DNA from 3 places in the Cystobacter fuscus genome. Region 1 is predicted to be linked to each of the others. Evidence: riboswitches for the same ligand, from Rfam matches in the RefSeq annotation. Region 1 holds a riboswitch; each other region holds the start of a gene.

Region 1 (4,441 bases):
CGAGTAGGACGCCACCCGATCGGCGAAGGGCTGGGGCTGCGCCGGGCACGCCGCGAGAGTCTGGGGCTCGTCCTGGAGGGACGGCTCCCCACAGCCCGCGGCGAGCACGGGAAGGAGGAGCCAGGTGCCCCTGGACATGCGGGCAACGAGCGAGCGACTCACGGCGTCCCCACGTGGAGACGCACGAGCCGGCGGCCGTTCTTGTCCTGCACGCCGACGAGCAGGTCCTCGGCCAGGGGAGCCATCGTCACCACCTTGGTGCAGGTGTTGGCCTGGGTGAGCACCTGCTGGAGCTGCCCCACGGTGACGCCCAGCCCATCCTGCGTGGGGGTCAGCGCGATGCGAGCGACGTCGCGGGTGTTCGTGAAGTCGGCGGAGCCGGAGCTGCGCTTGAGCGCCACTCCCGCCCCGAAGCCAGCGGCATCACGCAGGTCGAGCCCCGAGTAGACCTCGGGCATGTTGGCGCCGGACAGGTCCAGGGTCGTCCCCGCCGTCAGGGCGGGCGTGTACGTGTCGGGGGACACCGCGCGCAGGGCATTGGTGGAGGCGTACTCGTTGTCCGGCGTGGGCGTGGAGTACGCATAGCCGAGGGCGACGATCTTGTTCGTCGCCAGCGCGGAGAAACCGCTGAAGCTCCCCGTGCTCGGGAACGTGGCCAGCTTCGACATCTGGAAGGGGGTGCTCTGCGTCTTCACGGCATAGACACCAAGGCCCGTGCCGCTCACGCCCTCCAGGCCCAACCCATTGATGAGGAAGGCTCCATCCAGACCCACGGCGGAGAAGTTGCCAGCCGCGGAGACGTACGTGGACGTGGTGGACGCCAGATCGTGGATGGCCACCTTGCCGGAGAAGTCACCCAGGGTATAGCCCCCCATCAAGCGGACACCATCGTTGACGAGGTAGCCGTTGACATAGGCGGTCTGCGTCACATCGGCGGGGACGATGGGGTAGAGAGGCGTGGTGCTGGCCGCGACACTCGGCCAGGTGCCGAGCGCGTAGACACTGTCGTCCGAGTTCACACCGTACAGCGTGTACGAGCCCGCGGCACCCGCCACCGCCGTGATGGCGCCGATGCTCTCGGGCAGAGGGGCGGACTCGACGACGGTGAAGCCCGGCTGGAGTTGCAGGGTACCGAGCTGCGCGTCATGCGGCAGATCCGCGCACGTGGTCCCCGCGTCCGTCCCCGCGTCCGGCTCGGGCTCCGTCCCCGCGTCCGTCCCCGCATCTGGCCCGGGCTCCGTCCCCGCGTCCGTCCCCGCGTCCGAACCGTTCCCGGGATTCGGAGGAGCGACGTCCTTCACCACGCAGGTGTCGGCCTCGCACACGTACTGCTTGCCCTCCGGCGGGGCGCCCTTGCTGTTCTGGCAGTCGAAGCGATCCACGCACTCCGGACCACTGCAACCCGTCACCATCCATCCGAACGCCACGGCCCCCACCGCCATCACGACCTGGCTCAGCGAGCGCGACTTCTTCATCTCCGTCATCATCCGCGTCCTGCTCCTTGCCCCCTCGGGCACAACGGCTTCACGACGGGAGTGGATGCGAAATGAGCGCTCGGGCGCGGCCCGTGAGAGGACGCACACGAGAACTCATCCGCGCCCCCCCTCGGAAGCATCGGTATGGTCCGTGCCCACTGGCACGGGTCCCTGGCAGGTCTTCGGACTCACGGGCATGGGCGGCTCTCGACAGAGCCCCCCTTCCTACCGGCCGTCGCTTCCCAGCCCTCGCCGGAGGGCCAGTGCCTTCTGACAGCGTTCGTTCCCGTTCACCGCTGCGGGGCAGTCCCGGAGTCGCACCGGATTCCCTCAAGCCTCCACCACCCGGTGGAAGAACCAAGGACGGCAGCGGGGATAGGGTCGCGGAGGCACCTTTGTCAAATCGGTTATCCGTGACGCGTGGCGCCGCGAGCGCAACACAACACACCCATCAGGACCGCTCACGGTAGAGCGATGACATCACTGACGAGCGAGGGGCCCGAGCTTCGGGGACAGATGGCCAATTCCTTGCGCGCCACGAGCGTGTCGCCCACGACCTCGATGACGAAGACGCGACCCGCGTTGTTGTCGCCCACGTAGGCCCGAGAGCCCACCACGGCGAAGCGTCCCGCCGAGGGCAGCGGACACGACGTCGCTTCCGGACAACCCAGCGCGAGCGAGTCCAGCACGCGGCCCTCCGCGCCGAGCAGCACCAGGCCCGTGCCCCGGACGTCCGTGAGGTTGAAGTCGACGTCATAGGTGGCGGCGCCGCCACAGCTCACGAGCAGCCGTTCGCCCACGGGGAGCACCCAGAAGGGATTGAGACATGCCTCGCCCAGCGCGAGCAGCTCCACCGCGCGAGTGCCCGAATCGATCCGGGCGAGGAACCCGGGGCCTCCGGCGGAGTAGCTGCGCGCATCCAGGTTGCCCAGCGCGGCGTACACCCGGCCCTGGAGCGAGGTGATGCCCGCGGGCGCGGGGAGCGTGGTGCGGCCAGGGAAGGGGCGCAGGGCCTCGCCCGAGGGCAGCACGAAGGTGTCCGTGATGACGGGCGCGGTGGGCTCCGCCACCGAGACGCGCACCACCCGGCCTCCCGCGGACGCGTCCCCCTGGAGATTGCCGAGGAGCGTGACATACGCGTCCGGCCCCTCGAGCGTGAAGGCATACGGGTTGGTGTTGGCGCCGAAGTTCACACTGCCCACGTTGGTGAGGGGAATGCCCGTGGGGAAGCGGGGGCCCGGACCCGGAGCGGGCTCGCCGTCGCGCCGCAGCACCTGCAACGTGTTGCTCGTGGAGTTGAGGACGAAGACGAAGGGCTCGCGCACGAGCACCTGATTGGGGACCTGTCCGGTCTGGGTGCGCGCGGGCAGCTCGCCGTAGTCGGAGAGCCGGGCCTGGAGCAGCCGCGAGGACACATCCACCACGAGCAGCACGTCCTGCATGGGCGCGAGGGACACGGGGCTCGTGCCCACCCGCACCGCGGGCCCCCGCACGTCCGCTCCCGCCTGGATGCCCACCACCTGCCCGGTGTTGAAACACGCGGCGACGACATCATCCGTGCACAGGCCCCCGTGACAGCTCCGCGCGTCCGCGCACACGCTCCCGCAGGCGCCGCAATGGAAGGCATCCGTCCGCACGTCCACACACGAGCGCCCACAGAGCGAGGAGGACGCCAGGGTACACGCGACCTTGCACTCGCCCCGCTCGCACACCTGCTCGGGGCCACACGCCACGCCACCCGCGCCCGCGCACCCGCCACAGTGCGCCGGGTCCGACGCCGTCACGACACACTCCCCGCCGCACAGCGCCGCCCCCGCCCGGCACTGGCAGGCTCCCTCGACACACTGCTGCGTGGCGGAACAGGCCACCCCGCACGCACCACACTGGGACGAGGAGCTGGAGAGATCCACGCACTCATTTCCGCAGGCGCTCAGGCCCTCGGCACACAGCGGCCCCTCGTCCGGACACCCCGCCAATACGAGGGACAGGAACACCGCGAGGACCAGCCCTCCGCATCGCATCGGCGTCATGGCGTCTTCCTTCCCGGCTCGAACGCGCCCGACACGGACACGTACACGGCGCGGCCCGGCAGGGGATAGCCCACGAAGTCCTCGACGCGCGCGTCGAGCAGGTTGCGAACCTCGAGGGACACGGTGAGCTCCGGGCGCGAGCCGAAGGTGCTGGACACTCCCGTGTGGACGAAGGCCCGACCGGGCAGGGTCAGCACCCCGTCCCGCGACAGCGCGTGGGCCGACTGGGCCAGCACCTCCACGCGCCCCGTGAGCCACCGGGGACCAGCCAGCACCCGCGCGAACAGCTTGTGCCGGGGCCGGTAGGGCAGTTCGCGCAGGTAGAAGCGCCCGTCGCGTTGCAGATCATTCGACACGGTGAGCGTGTAGCTCAACGCGCCCGAGAGGAACGGATGGGGCCGCCACTCGCCCTCGGCCTCGAGCCCCACCACGCGCGCCCGGACGAAGTTGTAGGGCCGGGCCGCTCCGGGCGGATAGGCCTCGTAGGAGATGAGATCCTCATAGAGGCTCGCGTACCCCCCCACCGAGGCGGAGGACACCTCCGTGCGGTGCACCACCGCCGCGTCCGCGTACAGCGCGCTCTCGGGGCGCAACGCCGGGTTGGGCAGGAGCGTGCCCTGGCGCACGTACAACTCCAGGAAGGACGGCGCGCGGTGGGCCCGTCCCGCGTTGGCCCGCAGCTCGAGTCCCGCGGGCAGCAGCAGCGAGGCACCCAGCTTCGGCGACCACAACGTGTAGGGCCCCGCCCGCTCCACGCGCATCGAGGGCGCGATCGTCAGGCGCTCGTCCCATGCCCGCACCTCGTCCATCGCCATGACACTCGCGCGGAACCACGCGGGCTCGCCACCGGAGGCCGCGGCCGTCTCCGCGGCGGACACGGCCTCGCCTCCCACGCCCACCAGCGCGGACAGCGCGTGCCGCCCCCACCGCTTGCGC
Region 2 (4,441 bases), 3.4 Mb from region 1:
ATTGCGGCTTGCCGTCCGGACCGACCGCCACCCGGGCGTTGTCCACCGTGCCCTGCGTCTCCAACTGCACCACCTTGGCCTGCTCGACCGAGCTGCAATTGGACGGGCAAAAGGCGTAGTAGGCATCGCCCCGGGAGTAGGCCGGGTAGACGATGTGGAAGTTGCCCTGCGCATCCGCCTGGATGTGCGGATCCCCCGTGTTGCGGGGCTCGCCCGTGGGCAGGAAGAACTGGCTCGTCTTGCTGACGGGGCCGTTGGGATTGTCCTTCCCTCCACACGCGGAACAGGCCACGAAAACCACGGCACAGACGGCGGCGAACAGGGCGGTCTCGATGCGACGCATCATGCGGCTCCTTGTCTCCAGTACCTCACCGCGGCGCGGCCCGCGGTTGGGGACAGAGACCTTCCGGCGGAAGGCCCACTGTTGTCCACAGAGAACCACCACGTCCCCCCCGGAGTGTCGGACCGAGGCTCCCCTCGCCTCCCAGGCCAGGGTCCCGCCAGACAGCCCTGGAGCCGAAAAGCGAAGGGGCCGTCCCCCGGTGAAGGGAGACGGCCCCTGGGACTTCAGGCACGTCAGGCACGAAGGGGCGTGGACTACTTCACGGCCTTCACGCGCTGGCGCTTCTCGCCGTGGCCCTCGGCCGGCGGCTCGCCATCGGCCGGAGGCGTCGGCACCGCCGCCACGGCCGGCTTGCCAATGCCGTACTTCTCGTACACCTGCCGCTCCACTTCCTTCATGACCTCGGGATGGTCACGCAGGTAGTCCTTGGCGTTCTCGCGGCCCTGGCCGATGCGCTCTCCCTTGAAGGAGAACCAGCTACCGCTCTTCTCGATGATGTTGTCCGTCGACGCCAGGTCGATGAGGTCGCCCTCCCTCGAGATGCCCGAGCCGTACATGATGTCGAACTCGACCTCCTTGAACGGAGGCGCCACCTTGTTCTTCACCACCTTCACGCGGGTGCGGCTGCCCACCACGTTCTCGCCATTCTTGATGGCGCCCACGCGGCGGATGTCCAGGCGCTGCGACGCGTAGAACTTCAGCGCGTTGCCGCCCGTCGTCGTCTCGGGGTTGCCGAACATCACGCCGATCTTCATGCGGATCTGATTGATGAAGATGACGCACGTCTGGCTCTTGCTGATGGTGCCCGTGAGCTTGCGCAGCGCCTGGCTCATGAGGCGCGCCTGCACGCCCATGTGCGCATCGCCCATCTCGCCCTCGAGTTCCGCCTTCGGCACGAGCGCGGCCACCGAGTCCACCACCAGCACGTCGATGGCGCCCGAGCGCACCAGCATCTCGGCGATCTCCAGCGCCTGCTCACCGGTGTCCGGCTGGCTCAGCAGCAGGTCATCCGTGCGCACGCCCAACTTGCGCGCGTAGCCGATGTCCAGCGCGTGCTCGGCGTCGATGTAGCCCGCCACGCCGCCGCGCTTCTGCGCCTCGGCCACCACATGGAGGCACAACGTCGTCTTACCCGAGGACTCCGGCCCGTAGATCTCCACGATACGGCCCTTGGGCACGCCTCCGACGCCCAAGGCGATGTCGAGCGAGACGCTTCCCGTCGAAATGGCCTGAACATCCCTCACCAGCGGCTCCTCGTTACCGAGCCGCATGATGGACCCCTTACCGAACTGGCGCTCCACCGCGGACATCGCCAACTCGATCGCCTTCTCCTTCTCCGGATTCACGGCCATTTCGTCTTGCTCCTTGCGTATGCGGCGAGCCACCCCGGCTCACCTGAACTCACGTTTAGTACGCGATGGGAAAACCCTAGTCCATCCGTCTGACATGACCCAGAACGTTCAGCGTCGTGTCCGCACGAGCAGCAGGCAGGCCACCAGCCCGCCCAGGCCACTCGCCGCTCCGTGATAACCGGCGGGCCCCCCCAAGAACACCTCGACGAGGGAGAGCAGGGTCAGCACGAACAGGCCCGCCCGCCTGGAGGGAGAACGTTCAGGGGCCAACAGGGCCATCATCAGCCCCATCAGCGCCAGGCCCATGAGCACCACCAGGAACGGCCCCAGCCCCCCCACCTCGGAAGCCACCTCGGGGGACAGGGCCCACCACTGCCCGACGAAGCCCACCCCCAACACCCCCGCCGGCACCACGCCCGAGGGCAGCACCGGACCGCGCCGCCGCCGGGTCCACGCCCGGAGATGCTCCAGGTCCTCGGGACGGACCTCCAGGGCATAGGGAAAGCCGAGCCGCGTCAGGGACTCGACGGCCACGCTCCGGCTCGTCCGGCCCCCGCGCTCCACCAGTCCCTCCAGCTGGCCGCTCTCCAGGAGGTGCAGGAGCAGATCCGCCACCTCCCGCGAGCCGCCTCCCTCCCCCAGCGCCTCCAGTTGGGCTCCCAACTGATCGGCCAGCCCCTCCCGCTCGTCCCCCGTGGCGTTCCGGGCCGCCTCCACGAGGCGCAGCACCTCGCGCCGCGTCGCCTCCGGGAGGGAAGCCTGGGGGGAATCGGGGAGCGGCTCCCAGGGGGCCAGCGACGCCACCTCCGGCTCCCGCCCGGCATCCCGGACGCGTGGGCCCGGAGAGAGGGGGTGGGGAGGGTGGAGCGTGCTCATGGCTCATGAAGATAATGATCGCCTCTCATCGAAGCCGACGCGTTCCGCCCAGAGCAGCGCCCCCGTCGGGCACCCGACAACACCCCCCGGCGCGCGCCGCTTTTTTGGACAGGTGAGGCACCTTCCGCGAATGTAGCGCTCGTCGCTGGTGCCCGGACGCACGTCGCCCGGGCTCAAAAGGGAATCCGGTGCGAATCCGGAGCTGCCCCGCAGCGGTCAGCGAGAACGAAGCCGTTCACACCACTGGCTCCTCGGAGCTGGGAAGGGAACGGTGTAGGCGGCATCACCCCAACGCTCGCGAGCCCGAAGACCTGCCAACGACCCGCGTCCGGGAGAGACATCCCGGGGCGGCGCAGACCTGGAGTTCCTCGGGGGAGGGACGCGGTCCAACACGCCACGAGCGCCGCTCGTCGCGTGCGGGCTCCCGTTGCTCTCCTCACCCGTCCGGGCTCCAGCCACGGTCGTGTAGGAGGAGCCGCAACATGTTGGACACCATCCCCGTCTCGCCCCCCAACCCGCAGCCGACCGCCACCACCATGCGGGTACGCAAGCGCAATGGGACGCTCGAGGCCGCGGATCTGAACAAAATCGTCCGCGCCATCAGCCGCTGCTGTGAGGGCCTGCGCCAGGTGGACGCCATCCGCGTGGCCACCAAGACGATCGCCGGCCTCTATGACGGCGCCTCGACCCAGGAGTTGGATCAGCTCTCCATCCAGACGGCGGCCTCGCTCACGCTCGAGGAGCCCGAGTACGCCAGGCTCGCCGCGCGGCTGCTCGCGACCTACATCGACAAGGAGCTGTCGGGCCAGGAGGTGCACTCCTTCTCGCAGTCCATCGCCGCGGCCCACCGGCTGGGGCTCGTCAACGAGCGCGTCGCCCAGCTCGTCGCCGCCAACGCGCGCAAGCTCAACGACTCCATCGATCCCACGCGCAACCGCCTCTTCGAGTACTTCGGCCTGCGCACCGTCTACGACCGTTACCTGCTCAAGCACCCCACCACGCGCGCGGTGCTGGAGACGCCCCAGCACTTCTTCATGCGCATCGCGGTGGCGCTCGGCGAGACCGTGCCCGAGGCCCTGGAGCTCTACCGGCGCTTCTCGCTCCTGGAGTACGTGCCCAGCTCCCCCACCCTCTTCAACTCCGGCACCCGGCACGAGCAGCTCTCCTCCTGCTTCCTGCTCGACTCGCCCGAGGACGAGCTGGGCAGCATCTACCAGCGCTACACCGACGTGGCCATGCTCTCGAAGTTCTCGGGCGGCATCGGGCTCGCCTACCACCGCGTCCGCTCGCGCGGCTCGCTCATCACCAGCACCAACGGGCACAGCAACGGCATCGTCCCGTGGCTCAAGACGCTGGACGCGTCCGTGGCGGCGGTGAACCAGGGCGGCAAGCGCAAGGGCGCGGCGTGCGTGTACCTGGAGACGTGGCACGCGGACCTGGAGGAGTTCCTCGAGCTGCGCGACAACACGGGTGACGAGGCCCGGCGCACGCACAACCTGAACCTCGCCAACTGGGTGCCCGATCTGTTCATGAAGCGCGTCGAGACGGACGCCTCCTGGTCGCTCTTCGATCCCAAGGTGGTGCCGCACCTCACCGACCTGTACGGCGAGGAGTTCGAGCGCGCCTACCTCGAGGCGGAGGCCAGGGGGCTCGCGGTCAAGAGCATCAAGGCGCGCGAGGTGTACGCGCGCATGATGCGCACGCTCGCCCAGACGGGTAACGGCTGGATGACGTTCAAGGACAAGAGCAACCGCGCGTGCAACCAGACGGCGCGCCCGGGCCGCGTCGTGCACCTGTCCAACCTGTGCACGGAAATCCTCGAGGTGACGAACAAGGACGAGACGGCCGTCTGCAACCTCGGCTCCATCAA
Region 3 (4,441 bases), 3.6 Mb from region 1:
GCCTGGGTGCGCTCGAAGGCCAGTTGCGCGAGATCCGGATGGACGCCAAAGGCCTTCACCGCGAGGAAGCGCACGCCCGGGTGATTCTTGCGCGCCGTGGCGAGCGCCAGCGGAATGTCGTTCTTCACGTGCTTCGCCGTGAAGAGGAAGAGCGGGACGACGAGCACCTCCGGCACCTCGGAGGCGATGGCATCCAGCGCCTCGGGGAGGGCCGGCTCGGTGAGCTCCACGAAGCCCAGGCCCACGCGCCGCTCCGGATGGGCCTCGCGGTAGGCGTCCACGAAGCGGTGCACCTCCGCGATGGCCTGCGCGTCGCGGCTGCCATGTCCGACGAAGAGGATGCCGTGGTTGGAACGAGGGGTGCTCACGGGTGCACTTCCTGGCTTGTGGGGACGAGGAGAGGAAGGAGGCGCCGGGCGGCCTCGGCGACCGTGAGGGGCGGGGCTTCCCCCGACTCGGGAAGGAAGGGCGCGAGTTGGGCCCACAACTCGGCGACGGCCGGTGCGCGCAGATGCGCCCGCGCCAGCAGCGCCGCGTCCCGGAAGACCTCCGCGGGAGGACCGAAGGCGAGCAATCGCCCCTCGCCGAGAACGGCCGCCCGGTCGGCGAAGAAGGGCACTTCGTCGGTGGCATGGGTGGAGACGATCAGCGCCACGTCGCGCTCGCGCGCCAGACGCCGCAGCAGGGCCGCCGTCTCGCGCTCTCCCACCGGATCCAACCCGGCGGTGGGCTCATCGAGCAGCAACACCGCCGGATGCATCGCCAGCACGCCCGCCAGACAGGCCCGCTTCTTCTCCCCGAAGCTGAGCGCCTCGATGGGGCGCTCCGCCAGGTGCGCCAGGCCGGTGGCGGCGAGCGCCTCGTCCACCCGGGCCCGCACCGCGTCCGGAGCGAGCCCCTGATGCATCGGACCGATGGCCACGTCCTCCCCGACCGTGGTGCCGAACAACTGGTCATCCGGATTCTGGAAGGCGAGCGCCAGGCCCGCTTCGGTCCGGGCCACCGCTCCGCGCGGAGCCACCTGTCCGCGCAGCCACACCTTGCCGGCGCGCTCCGGCACCAGCCCCGCGATGCCGCGCAGCAGCGTCGTCTTGCCGCACCCGTTGGCGCCGAGCAACGCGACCACCTCTCCCGACCGCACCTCGAGGGACAGGCCGGAGAGGATGGCGGGGCCGCCGGGGGTTCCCACCGAGAGCGCCTCGAGTGCGAGCGCCGCCTTCACGGCCGCTCTCCCGGGGGTGGGAGGTGGGCACCACGGCAGCCCCGGGCGGCCATCGCCTCGGCGGTGGCGTGGGCCTGATCGAAGGCGCGGACCAGGGTGAGCCCACCGAGCGCCCCGAGCGAATGCACGCCGCGGCGCACGCCCCGGTAGCCGAGGCGGAGGATCTGGGCCTCGCGCGCGGTGTGGGCCGCCCGCTCGAGGACCGTGGCGTAGCGCACCGCGAGCGCGAGCACCTCGGCGAGCGGGGCCGGCACCCGCCAGGCGCGCAGCGCCCCCACCAGCGCCCAGGGCGGAGTGAGCGCGATGAGGAGGCCGAAGACGGTGGCTCCCGCGGCGACCCGCGTCCCCAGCACCAGCCCGAGTCTCCAGGCTCCGCTCGCCTCCGGCCGCAGCAATCCGTGCAAGGCCCAGAGCGCCAGACCCGAGAAGAGCGCCACCCCGAGGCGACGCAGCAACACCCCCGCCCGCTCGCCCACCGCGAGCGAGGCGAGCAGGGCCAGCGCCGCCACCGTCGAGGCGGTATGCGGCGCGGGCCCGGCGAGCGCCACCAGCAGAGAGAGCAACGCGCCCCCCAGCTTGAGGCGGGCATCCAGCCCGGCCACCCGCTCGCGAAGGGCCGCGCGGCTCACGCCCGCTCTCCCGTCTCGACGAACAGGGAGCGGTAGAGGTAGCCGAGGAAGAAGCCCCCCACGAGCCCGGCACACAGGAAGGCGAAGAGGAGGACATCCCCCTCCAGCGGAATCAGTGGCGGATGGGGGGAACGTCCCGCGGCCTCGACGAACGGGAGCACGACGTGCTCGTCGACACCCGGCCAGCCCGAGGCCTCGGCGAGGAGCGGCTTCATGGCGTGGCGGGTGCGGCGGGAAGCGCGTGGAACTTCAGGAGGGCGGGCCGGCGGCGGGAGATGAAGACGACGGCGCCGGCGGTGAAGGCCCCCTCGAGCAGTCCGAGCGGAAGCTGGGTGGGGAGGAAGGAGAGCAGCAGGGTGCCCAGCGTGGAGCCCAGCGGTTGGGCGCCGTGCAGCGCCGAGGCCAGCTCGAAGGACGTCATGGCGTAGGTGGCCCAATCCGACAACATGCCCGCGGCGAAGGCCGCCACCCCGAGCGAGGCGCGCACCGAGCGCAGTGCGTGGAAGATGGCATAGCCGACGAAGCCGCCCACCACGCCCATGGACCAGATGTCGGCGCCCAGGGTGGTGAGCCCCCCGTGGGCGAGGAAGAGCGCTTGCAGCAGCAGCGCCACGAACGTCACCAGCACGGTCATCACCGGACCGATGAGCACGGCGGCGAGCCCCGTGCCACACGGGTGCGAGCAGGTGCCGATGATGGGAACCGGCACGGGCATGCAGGAGACGACGAAGACCGCGGCGGCGAGCATCGCCACGAAGGGCGAATAGAGCGGGCTCTGCGCCATGCGCTGGCGCAACCGCGTGACGCCCAGCGCGAGCAGTGGCAGCACGGAAAGCGTCCAGCCCGCGGCCCACCCGAAGGGAAGGATGCCTTCCGCCAGGTGCATGGCATGCGCGGGATGAGGCAGCAGCAACAGGACGAGTGCCGCGAGCCCCGCGCTCGGAGGGAGAGGCGCTGATTGGAGACAGGCCTGGACGCAATGCCGGAGGACGGCACCACACCCACGCCCGGAGAAACCCGGCATGGCAACCTCGCTCTCAATCCACGGAGAGATGGGTCGAACAGCCCTGGGTAGGTCTCCTGGCTCGTGGGTTCAGAGCGCCTGACGGCGTTCCGCGCCACCTCCACCTTCCCCGACGAATCGAGTGGTGACTTCGGAGGTAGCTCCCCACTTACAGTGGCGGGTCCGCGCCGGACTCACACCGGCTTCCCCGTTATGCCCTTGCTAGCGGGCACCCCTGGCTAATGGAATCAAATTGTCGGGGCCAAGTATCGGAGGCGGCGCGCTTCTGTCAACGGAATGCGCTCGCGCCTACCCCTCGGCACTCCGCCACCGGTTCTCCCAGATCAGCTCTTCCAGCGGCCGGCGTGAGTCCCAGCCTTCCAGCTCCAGCATCGGCCGCTCATAGAAGGCCTCGACATGGCCCAGGCACAGGATGGCGATGGGCTCACTACCCGTTGGTGCTCCCAACAACTCCGCCAGCCGGGTGGGCTCGAAGAGCGACACCCAACCCATGCCAATCCCCTCGGCCCTCGCGGCGAGCCAGAGGTTCTGGATGGCGCAACTGGCGGAGGCGAGGTCCATGTTCGGCAGGGTGCGCCTGCCAAACACGTAGCGCTCGCGTTGCTCCATCAGCGCCACGACCCAGAGCTCGGGACATTCCTTGATGCCCTCGACCTTGAGGCGCATGAACTCCTCGCCCCGCGGGCCCAGCGCCTCGGCGGTACGCGCGCGCTCCTGCTCGACCAGTTCCGCGATGTCACCGCGCAGCCTTGCATCCGTGATGCGAATGAACCGCCACGGCTGCATGAAGCCGACGCTCGGCCCGAGATGCGCCGCATGGAGCAGCCGCGCCATGATCTCCTGATCGATGGGATCGGACCGGAAGTGGCGCATGTCCCGGCGTTCGCTGATCGCTCGGTAGACAGCTTCTCGCTCCGCGGGAGAAAAGCGGTGTTTCGTCATGGATCGTCGAGCCCCTGGCAAGCCCTCTCTCGAGTCGCTCCATACCACCGCTCGCCCTGCCCGGCGGCTCAGCCGAACGTCAGGTTCATCAACTTCACGACGGGCTCGTCCCCGTGGAAGTCGATGATGTTCACCGCCGAGTACCCCTGCTCCAGCCGGAACAGGTGGGCGTCCGGCAAGCCCAGCGCCTCGGCCAGCAGCGTCCGGTTCACGCCGCCGTGCGAGACCAGCACGAACGTCTCTCCCGAGTGCCGCGAGCGCAGCGCCCGGGCCGCCGACGACACCCGCTCGCGCAGCTCCGGGTAGCTCTCTCCCTCCGGGAAGCGCACCCGCGTGGGCCGTGCCATCCACTCCGCGAACACCTCGGGGTAGCGCTTCTCCACCTCCGCATACGTGAGGCCCTCGCAGAGACCGAAGTCGAGTTCCTGGAACGCCGCCTCCGTGTCCACCGCCATCCCCTTGAGCTGCGCCAGCGGGGCCGCGCTCTCCACCGCGCGCCGGAGTGGACTCGCGTAGACGCGTGACAGGGGCGCCTCGGCCAGGAAACGCGCGGCGTGCTCGGCCTGCACCCGGCCCGAGGAGGACAGCCCCACGTCCAGCCGCCCGTAACACCGGCCCCGCGCC

The links. A riboswitch is a leader RNA that binds a small molecule or an ion and turns the genes downstream of it on or off. The one in region 1 is predicted to bind cobalamin.
Region 2: another riboswitch for cobalamin. It lies ahead of CYFUS_RS10250 (ribonucleoside-diphosphate reductase subunit alpha); the one in region 1 lies ahead of CYFUS_RS46165 (hypothetical protein).
Region 3: another riboswitch for cobalamin. It lies ahead of CYFUS_RS31560 (energy-coupling factor ABC transporter permease); the one in region 1 lies ahead of CYFUS_RS46165 (hypothetical protein).

Annotation. Positions count from the first base shown of each region.
Region 1 covers NZ_CP022098.1:11,407,369-11,411,809, forward strand. The annotation lists gene CYFUS_RS46160 (cell surface protein) at 1-162, opposite strand, end outside; gene CYFUS_RS46165 (hypothetical protein) at 159-1,487, opposite strand; cobalamin riboswitch at 1,631-1,852, opposite strand; gene CYFUS_RS46170 (MXAN_6577-like cysteine-rich protein) at 1,937-3,505, opposite strand; gene CYFUS_RS46175 (TonB-dependent receptor plug domain-containing protein) at 3,502-4,441, opposite strand, start outside.
Region 2 covers NZ_CP022098.1:2,471,270-2,475,710, reverse strand. The annotation lists gene CYFUS_RS10265 (hypothetical protein) at 1-346, opposite strand, end outside; gene recA (recombinase RecA) at 598-1,695, opposite strand; gene CYFUS_RS10255 (hypothetical protein) at 1,804-2,571, opposite strand; cobalamin riboswitch at 2,701-2,905, shown strand; gene CYFUS_RS10250 (ribonucleoside-diphosphate reductase subunit alpha) at 3,054-4,441, shown strand, end outside.
Region 3 covers NZ_CP022098.1:7,800,638-7,805,078, forward strand. The annotation lists gene CYFUS_RS31540 (CbiX/SirB N-terminal domain-containing protein) at 1-368, opposite strand, end outside; gene CYFUS_RS31545 (energy-coupling factor ABC transporter ATP-binding protein) at 365-1,222, opposite strand; gene CYFUS_RS31550 (CbiQ family ECF transporter T component) at 1,219-1,851, opposite strand; gene CYFUS_RS31555 (hypothetical protein) at 1,848-2,066, opposite strand; gene CYFUS_RS31560 (energy-coupling factor ABC transporter permease) at 2,063-2,875, opposite strand; cobalamin riboswitch at 2,904-3,107, opposite strand; gene bluB (5,6-dimethylbenzimidazole synthase) at 3,164-3,817, opposite strand; gene CYFUS_RS31570 (histidine phosphatase family protein) at 3,886-4,441, opposite strand, start outside.